2 regions of the Anaerotruncus sp. genome follow, and region 1 is predicted to be linked to the other one. Evidence: predicted binding sites of a transcription regulator. Region 1 holds the regulator's gene; the other holds the start of a gene.
The links. The regulator NrdR, encoded in region 1, represses ribonucleotide reductase genes. The targets are predictions, from matches to a motif close to CACNANATNTNGTG.

Region 1 (4,388 bases):
TCGCTGCGGGAGCAGAACGACGTCAACACCGGCGCCACCAACTACGTGATTACCCTCAACTCCAAGTCGGGCGTCACGCCGGACCAGCAGATCGCGGTCAACACGGCGCTCAACGAGAAGTTCCCCGGCGCGGACATCCAGACCGCCAGCATCAGCAACGTCGACCCGTCGATCGGGCGCGACTTCCTGCTCAAATCGGTGGTCGCGGTCGCCGTGGCCTCCATCCTGATGATCGTCTATATCGCTTTCCGGTTCCGCAAGATGAACGGCTGGTCGGCGGGCGTCATCGCGGTGGCTGCGCTCGTCCACGACCTGATCATCGCCTACGGCGCGTTCGTCGTCTGCGGCTTCCCGCTCAACGACAGCTTCATCGCGGTCATGCTGACCATCCTGGGTTACTCGATCAACAACACGATCATCGTCTACGACCGCATCCGTGAGAACCGCAGGCTGCTGCCGGTCAAGACCTCCTACAAGGACCTGGTCAACATTTCGGTCAACCAGTCGATGTCCCGTTCGATCAACACCACTGTTTCGACCGTCATCGCGGTCGGCTGCGTGTGCGTGATGTCGCTCGTCTATAACGTCAGCTCGATCCTGACCTTCTCCTTCCCGCTTCTGGTGGGCATGTTCGCCGGATTCTTCTCCTCGATGTTCATTTCCGGCTCCCTCTGGACGCTCTGGCAGGAGCACAAGCTCGCGAAAAAGTAAGGCTGGGCCATTCTTGGGCCGCCGGCACTGCCGGCGGCCCATCTCCATTTTGACAGCGCGCGGACGGCGCGCATATCATGGAAAAAGTCACTGCCCCGCGGGGCGGAAGGGGGAAGGCCGATGCTGGCCGGAATATCCACCGCGTGTTTCTATCCCGAGCTCACCGAGCGGGGGCTTTCCTATATCGCGGGCCTGGGCGCGCAGGCGGCGGAGGTCTTTTTTAACGCGCCGAGCGAGCTGGACGACGGCTACCTGCGCGAGCTGCGCCGGACGGCGGACGGCGGCGGCACCCGCATCCTCTCGGTGCATCCGTTCACCTCGGGGCTCGAGCCGCTGCTCTTCTTCTCCGACTACCGACGCCGCTTCGCGGACGGGATCGCCTTCTACCAGCGGTACTTCCACGCCGCCAACCTGCTTGGCGCGAAGCTCTTCGTCTTCCACGGCGACCGCAGGAACACCACCCGCTCCCGCCGGTTCTATTTCGACCGGTTCGCGGAGCTCTGCGAGGCGGGGAGGCGGATGGGGGTCACCGTCGCGCAGGAGAACGTCCCGCGCTGCGCGGGCTACTGCCCCGATTTCTTCACCGACATGCGCGCTTATCTCCCCGGCGCGCGGTTCGTCCTCGACATCAAGCAGTGCGTGCGGGCGGGCTATTCGCCCGCCGAGATGGCCGGCGCGATGGGGGAGGGCCTTGTCCATCTGCACGTGAGCGACCACGGGGCGCGCGGCGACTGCCTGCCGCTCGGGGCGGGGGAGCTCGACCTTGCCGCGCTGCTCGGAAGGGTGCGCGGGTACGGCTTCGACGGCGGCGTGATGCTCGAGCTTTACCGCGACAGCTACGGCGGGTATGGGGAGCTCGATGACAGTTATGCACGGATTCTTGCGGCGATCCACGCGGAAAATGGTTAAAATTCCTTGTTTTGCGGGGCATTTTGTGTTATGATACGGGTAATACAGATAGTATAAACAAGCGCCCCAACAGAATGAGGGAGATGGTCCTGTGAAGTGCCCATACTGCGGATATGTCGAAAGCAAAGTCATCGATTCCCGTCCGACCGACGAGTCGGAGCGCATCCGCCGCCGCCGCGAGTGCATCAAGTGCGGGCGGCGGTTCACCACCTATGAGGTCGTCGAGACCACCCCGCTGATCGTCATCAAGAAGGACAAGTCGCGCGAGGAGTTCGACTCGGGCAAGGTGCTCGGCGGCATGGTGCGCGCCTGCGAAAAGCGCCCGGTGCCGCTCGACGTGCTCGAGGAGGCGGTGCGGGACATCGAGATGACGCTGCGCAACTCGCTGGAAAAGGAGGTCCCCTCCTACAAGATCGGCGAGCTCGCCATGGAGAAGCTGCGCGGCATCGACGAGGTCGCCTACGTGCGCTTCGCGTCGGTCTATCGGCAGTTCAAGGACATCGACTCGTTTATGAAGGAGCTCCAGACCCTGCTGAGCTCCCGCGACGGGGACGGAAAATGATTTGAAACGAAAAGAGGGCCCATCCGGATATCCGGATGGGCCCTCTTTTTTGTGCCCGTGCTAAAAGATATTCGGCAGCGTGGGGATCTCCGCGTCGCGGATGTGGGAGATCAGGTGGCGCAGGCGCGCCACCTCCGCCGCGTATTCGGCGGTTTCGCCGTATTTCGCGAGCATGGGCAGGCGCGCCACGATGCCGGTGATCGTGTCGAGCTCGTCGTGGTGGATATAGCGCGTCATGACCGTTTCGTTGCGCTCCCACTGCTCGTGGAACTCGTCGGTGAGCCGCGCGGCCCGCGGCATGTCGTCCCGGTCGATGGCGTCCGCAATGGCGGAGAGGGAGGCCTCCATCTCGTCCGACACGCGCAGCAGGTGCATGAGCGCGGCCGTGCTCGCCGCGAGGATGAGCGCGATGATGACGCAGACTGCAACGACCCGTTTCATGACGCATCCTCCTTCCGGTCCTTGAGCTTGAGCTGTGCTTTGGGCACGATCAGGTAGTCGGCCTGGCGGTTGCAGGTCATCAGGAAGATGTCCTGTGTGGTGTAGCCGTTGTCGGTGATCGTTTTTTCGAGCCACTCATATTTGAGGTTGCAGTAGCCAAGCGCGCTGTCGATCACGACCCCGTCCGCGATGAGCACGACGGGCGGCGCGTCCGCGCCGGGAGGGGCCTGGAGATTGAGCATCCCGGCGGTGGCGGGCTGGGCGGTGAATTTGGGGTAGACCGAGAGGGAGCCGGTCGTTTCGACGATCGCGAACGCCACGTCGCGCACGTCGAAGATATCCTTGCCGCGCAGCTCCTCCATCATGTCGTCGATCGTGAAGCGCAGCTCCTTGAGCTGCTTCTGGTCGATCTTGCCGTCGCGGATGATAACGCGCGGCGTACCCGAGACGATGCGGCGCATCTTTTTATAGCGCAGGGTCATCGCGGAGATGAGAACGTCGAAGGAAACCAGCGTGAGGATGGGGATGATGCCGCCGATCAGCGGCACGTTGCTGTCCTCGATCGCCATTGTCGCGATGTTGGAGACCAGGATGGTGACGACCAGCTCGGAGGGCTGGAGCTGGCCGATCTGACGTTTGCCCATCAGCCGAAGGCTCAGAATGATCAGCGCATAGATGATCAGCACGCGGATGAATACAATATACAAAAGCCATCGAACCTCCATCGATTTTTACTGACTCTTAGTCTGGCCGGAAAGCGAATGGATATTCCCGCCGCTTTGCTGGCAATACTAACGCTGTATCAAACTGTAAAACGGGAGGAATGGGAATGGGTGTCATCCGTTATCTGAAGGGGCTGTTCGCACCGCCGCCCGCCTACGCGCCGCCGCGCCCGGACGAGGGCGCGGACAAAAAGCTGGGGAGCGCGCTGCTCGACAACCTGATCGGGGTGCGCGCGATGTTCACCGACTCCGGGGACCTCATCATCCACGAGGTGCAGGTGTGCGGCGTGCCCTGCGCCGTGCTGATGTGCGAGGGCATGGTGAACACCCAGACCTTTTCGGAGATGTTCGCGGAGCCGCTCACCCGCCTGAGACTCGAAAAGCCCGGCCCCGATTCGGTGCTCGACTGGGTGCGCCACCAGTCTCTGCTCGCGCCCGACCAGAAGGAGATCCACACCTTCGGCGAGCTCTTCCGGTTCATGATGTCCGGCTTTGTCGTGCTGCTCATCGACGGGATCGCAGGCGGTTCGGTCTTCGGCATCCAGGGCTTCTCCGGCCGCTCGGTCGGCGAACCGGCGGGGGAGACCAACGTGCGCGGCTCCCGCGAGGGATTTTCCGAGATGCTGCGGCCCAACATGTCGCTGCTGCGGCGGCGGTTCAAATCCCCCGACCTGATCTTCGAGATGACCGTCTTCGGGGACAAGAGCCGCACCGACTGCACCCTCGTCTACCTGCGCGGCGCGGTGTCGGACGAGCTGCTGCGCGAGGTCAAATACCGCCTCTCCAAGGTGAAGATCGACGTGGTGCTCGAAAGCGGCTACCTTCAGCCCTTCCTCGATTCGAAGCCGCTCTCCCTCTTTTCGGGGGTGGGCGTCACCGAGCGGCCCGACACCCTCTGCGCCAAGGTCGCGGAGGGGCGCGTCGGCCTGCTCGTCGACGGCACTCCCTACGCGCTCATCGTGCCCTATCTCTTTGCCGAAAACTTCCAGAGCCTCGACGACTACTCCCACCGGCCCTATTTCGCCACCTTCATCCGCTGGCTC
Region 2 (4,388 bases), on a different contig from region 1:
CTCGTCGATGATGCCGGTGTAGCCGCAGACGGGGTCGCGGTCGACCGGGTGGTTGATCGAGCCGTAGCCGATGCCGCACTCCTTCATGTAGCGCACCACCTGCTCAAACGCGTCGAGGTTTTTCAGCGGGTCGCCGTCCAGCTCGATGTAGGAGATGTGCCCCGCGTTGGTCAGCGCGTGGTAGGGCGCCTCGAGGCGGATCTTCTCGCTGGCGGAGATGTTGTAGTAGACGGGGATGTGGAAGGAGTTGGTGTAGAACTCGTGGTCGGTGATCCCTTCGAGCTCCCCGAACTGCTTGCGGTCCATCCGCACGAACCGCCCCGAAAGCCCCTCGGCCGGGGTGGCGAGCAGGGTGTAGTTGAAGCCGGTGGCGCGGGTCGCGTCGTCCATGCGGCGGCGCATGTGCCCGATGATCTCCAGCCCGAGGTTCTGCGCGTACTCGCTCTCCCCGTGGTGCTGGCCGATCAGCGCCTTGAGCGTCTCCGCCAGCCCGATGAAGCCCATCGACAGGGTGCCGTGTTTGAGCACCTCGCGCACCTCGTCATCGGGACCGAGCTTGTCCGAATCGATCCACACCCCCTGCCCCATCAGGAAGGGGTAGTTGCGGACCTTCTTTTTCGCCTGGATTTCAAACCGCTCCATGAGCTGGTCGATCACGAGGTCGATCTTGCGGTCGAGCTCCTCAAAGAACCAGTCGACGTCCCCCTTCGCGCGGATGGCGATGCGCGGCAGGTTCACCGAGGTGAAGCTCAGGTTGCCGCGGCCGTTGACAATCTCGCGGGTGGGGTCGTAGTGGTTTCCGATCACGCGGGTGCGGCAGCCCATGTAGGCGATCTCCGTCTCGGGGTGGCCGGGCTTGTAGTACTGGAGGTTGTAGGGCGCGTCGATGAAGGAAAAGTTGGGGAAGAGCCGCTTGGCCGACACGCGGCAGGCGAGCTTGAAGAGGTCGTAGTTGGGTTCGCCGTCGTTAAAGTTGATCCCCTCCTTCACCTTGAAGATGTGGATGGGGAAGATGGGGGTCTCGCCGTTGCCGAGCCCCGCCTCGGTGGCGCGCAGCACGCATTCGACCACAAGGCGGCCCTCCGGCGAGGTGTCGGTGCCGTAGTTGATCGACGAGAAGGGGATCTGCGCGCCCGCGCGGGAATGCATCGTGTTGAGGTTGTGGACGAACGCCTCCATCGCCTGGTAGGTGGCGCGGCGGGTCTCCTTGACCGCCTCCCGGCGGGCGAACTGCTGGAGCTTTTCCGCCGTCTCCCCGTCGGTGTATTCGTGCAGCAGCTCGGCCTCCTGGTCTCGGTAGCCGTTGTCGTCCGCAAAGACGGGGCCGATTCCCCGCGCGTCGAAAATCCCGTCGCGGATCGCCTTGGCGATCCCCTCCGCGTCGTCGATGCCGCAGAAGAGCTCGAGCCCCTTGGCGAGGTTGCGGGTGTAGAGCTTGCGGTAGGTCTTCGCCACACCCTTGGCCATTCCGTAGTCGAAGTTGGGGATGCTCTGTCCGCCGTGCTGGTCGTTCTGGTTGGACTGGATGGCGATGCAGGCGAGGGCCGCGTAGCTCGAGATGTCGTTGGGCTCCCGCAGAAAGCCGTGCCCGGTGCAGAAGCCGCCGGTGAAGAGCTTGTCGATGTCGATCTGGCAGCAGGTGGTCGTCAGCGTCAGGAAATCGAGGTCGTGGATGTGGATGTCCCCCGCCAGATGCGCCTTCGAGTGCTCGGGCCGCAGCACGAACATGTGGTAGAACTGCTTGGCCCCCTCGGAGCCGTATTTGAGCATCGTGCCCATCGCGGTGTCGCCGTCGATGTTGGCGTTCTCCCGCTTGATGTCGTTCTCGTCCGCCGACTTGTAGGTGAGCTCCTCATAGGTCTTCATGAGGCGGGTGTTCATATCGCGCACGCGGGTGCGCTGCGCGCGGTAGAGGATGAACTCCTTGGCGGTGCGGGCGTGGCCGTTGTCCACGAGCGTGCGCTCCACCGCGTCCTGGATCTCCTCGACCGTGGGGCTCTGGTTCCCGGCCTCCTCGAGGGAGGCGGCCACCTGCTCCGCCAGCGCGCGGGCCATCTCGTAATCGCTGCCGCCCAGCGCCTGCGCCGCCTTGAAGATCGCGGCCGCGATCTTGTCGAGGTCGAACAGGACGCACCGGCCGTCGCGCTTTACAATCGTCTGTATCATTCGGGTACCCTCCGTTATCTTGTTGTCCCCATATTTTGTGGTATTTTTCTTTATTTTCCACAAGATATAGTTCCATTTCATCACGCAGTTTCTATTTTAATGGAAAACAGGTTCCCTGTCAATGGTGAAAAACACATTTTTTAGTAGCGGTTTTTTCGTTTGGCACAAGATGTTGTGTTTTTGGCGAATTCTGGGGATTCAGGCCGAACCCCCGCGGCGCAGCAAATCCCGGGCTTTTCCGCACCTTTTGGGTGCGCGCGGGTTTGCAAACCGGCGCGAATTCTGATAGAATTTGACTAAGATTTCAACGGAAGGTGCCGCCATGAGAAAACTGCGCGCAGCCGCTTTGATATTGTCCCTGCTGCTCCTGCTGGGCGGATGCGGGAGCTCCGCCGGCGAGATCATCCGCTACGACGTCCCCACGGGCGTTTCCCTGCTCGACCCCCAGTTCGCGACCGACACGACCGCCCGCATGATCATCTCCAACACCTTTGAGGGGCTCTACCGCCAGCTTCCCGACGGCGAGGTGGTCCCCCGCCTCGCCGAAAGCAGCGAGGTCTCGGACGACGGGCTTGTCTGGACCTTCCGCCTGCGCCGGGACGCCGTGTGGAACGCCTCCAGCAGCCGGTCCGCCTTCCACGAGGCCCCCGTGACCGCACACGACTTCGCCTTCGCGCTCTCCCGCATGTTCGACCCGGCGGCGTTCAGCCCCTTCGCGGGGGAGTTCTCCTCGGTCAAAAACGCCTCGCTCATCCTGAGCGGCGCGGCGCCCCAGTCCTCGCTCGGCGTGCGCGCACTCGACGACTACACGCTGGAGATCACCCTCGTCCGGCAGGACAGCCGCCTGCCCGAGCTGCTCTCCGCGAGCTACGCGATGCCCTGCAGCCGGGAATTCTTCGAGTCGACGCGCGCCCGCTACGGCTTCGACATCGGAAGCCTGCTCTGCAACGGCCCCTTCTATCTCTACAACTGGAACAACGACCGGGTGATCTCCCTGCGCCGCAACAGGCATTACCTCGACGACCAGCCGGTCGTCGCGCGCGGGGTGGACCTCTATACGCCCGGCGCGGCGGACGGCGCCGAACCCGCCGCCCGTTTCCTCGCGGGCGAAACGGACGCCTGCAAGGTCTCCTTCTCCGACCTTCCCGCCGTGGAGGACGCGGGCGGGCAGGTCACCTCCTTTGAGGACACCGTGTGGGTGCTCCTGCTCAACGGACACAAGGAGCCCCTCGCGAACACGAACATCCGCCAGGCGGTCGCCTACAGCGTCAACCGTTCCCTCTTTGAGGGGCGGCTCCCCGGCAACCTGCGCGCTGCCGATACGCTGGTGCCGCCCGCCATCCTCTGGCAGGGGGAGTCCTTCCGGGCGCGGGCCGGGGAAAAGGGGCCGCTCGTCTCGAGCCCCGACCTCGCCAAGCGCTGCTATGTGGCGGGGCTCGAGGACCTCGGGCTCTCCGCCCTGCCGCTGGGGGAGCTGCTCGTCTGCGAGGGCAACAACCAGCGGGCGCTGGCCGGATACGTCCAGCAGGGGCTCCAGCGCTCCCTCGGACTCTTCGCCGGGCTGAACGTCCTGCCGCAGGAGGAGGCCCTCGAACGGGTGCGGGAGGGCGATTTCGACGCGGCCATCGTGCCCCTCTCGGCCGCCTATTCCTCCCCCGACGCGCTGCTCTCCCTCTTCCGGTCCGGCTCGGGGCAGAACTGGGCGGGCTATTCCAACGCCGATTTCGACGCGCTGCTCGATTCGGCCTCCACCCTCAGCGGTGTTGAGCTGTTCGACGCCTACCGTCAGGCGGAGACCCTCCTGCTCGAGGACGGCGCGGTCATCCCCCTCTACTTCGAAACGAGCTACTACGCCTCGGGCAAGGGCGTCACCGGCATCGGGTTTTCGCCCTTTTTGACGGGCGTCTCCTTCCAGTCGGCCGACAGGGAATAGCCCCCGCTTGACAAGAACCCGGCCCTGTGATAGAATACAGCCAAATCTAAGAAAGCACGAGGTTTCTGCGGAAGATGCGTAAATAACAGCCGATGAATCAAGAACACACCACGGCGACCGCTGCGGCCGTCTTATGTTGTTCTGTCCGGCTGGCATCCGCCGCAGAAATTTTTATTGCCCGCAATAAAAATGCGCCTCCCTGCCCCTGGGCGGCAGCGCCGCGCGCCCGTGCGCTTTTTTGCATGGCCGCGCGCTTTCTGCGAATCGGAATCCCTCCCGGACAGGACGT

Region 2: the regulator NrdR is predicted to act here: its motif matches at 2,330-2,343, upstream of ACZO3G_RS04415 (anaerobic ribonucleoside triphosphate reductase).

Annotation. Positions count from the first base shown of each region.
Region 1 is NZ_DBMDHH010000003.1:80,317-84,704, forward strand. Features, by position in the region: gene secF (protein translocase subunit SecF) at 1-711, shown strand, start outside; gene ACZO3G_RS01850 (sugar phosphate isomerase/epimerase family protein) at 832-1,620, shown strand; gene nrdR (transcriptional regulator NrdR) at 1,712-2,182, shown strand; gene ACZO3G_RS01860 (DUF4363 family protein) at 2,243-2,623, opposite strand; gene ACZO3G_RS01865 (DUF421 domain-containing protein) at 2,620-3,330, opposite strand; gene ACZO3G_RS01870 (spore germination protein) at 3,453-4,388, shown strand, end outside.
Region 2 is NZ_DBMDHH010000009.1:65,804-70,191, reverse strand. Features, by position in the region: gene ACZO3G_RS04415 (anaerobic ribonucleoside triphosphate reductase) at 1-2,166, opposite strand, end outside; gene ACZO3G_RS04410 (peptide ABC transporter substrate-binding protein) at 2,489-4,099, shown strand.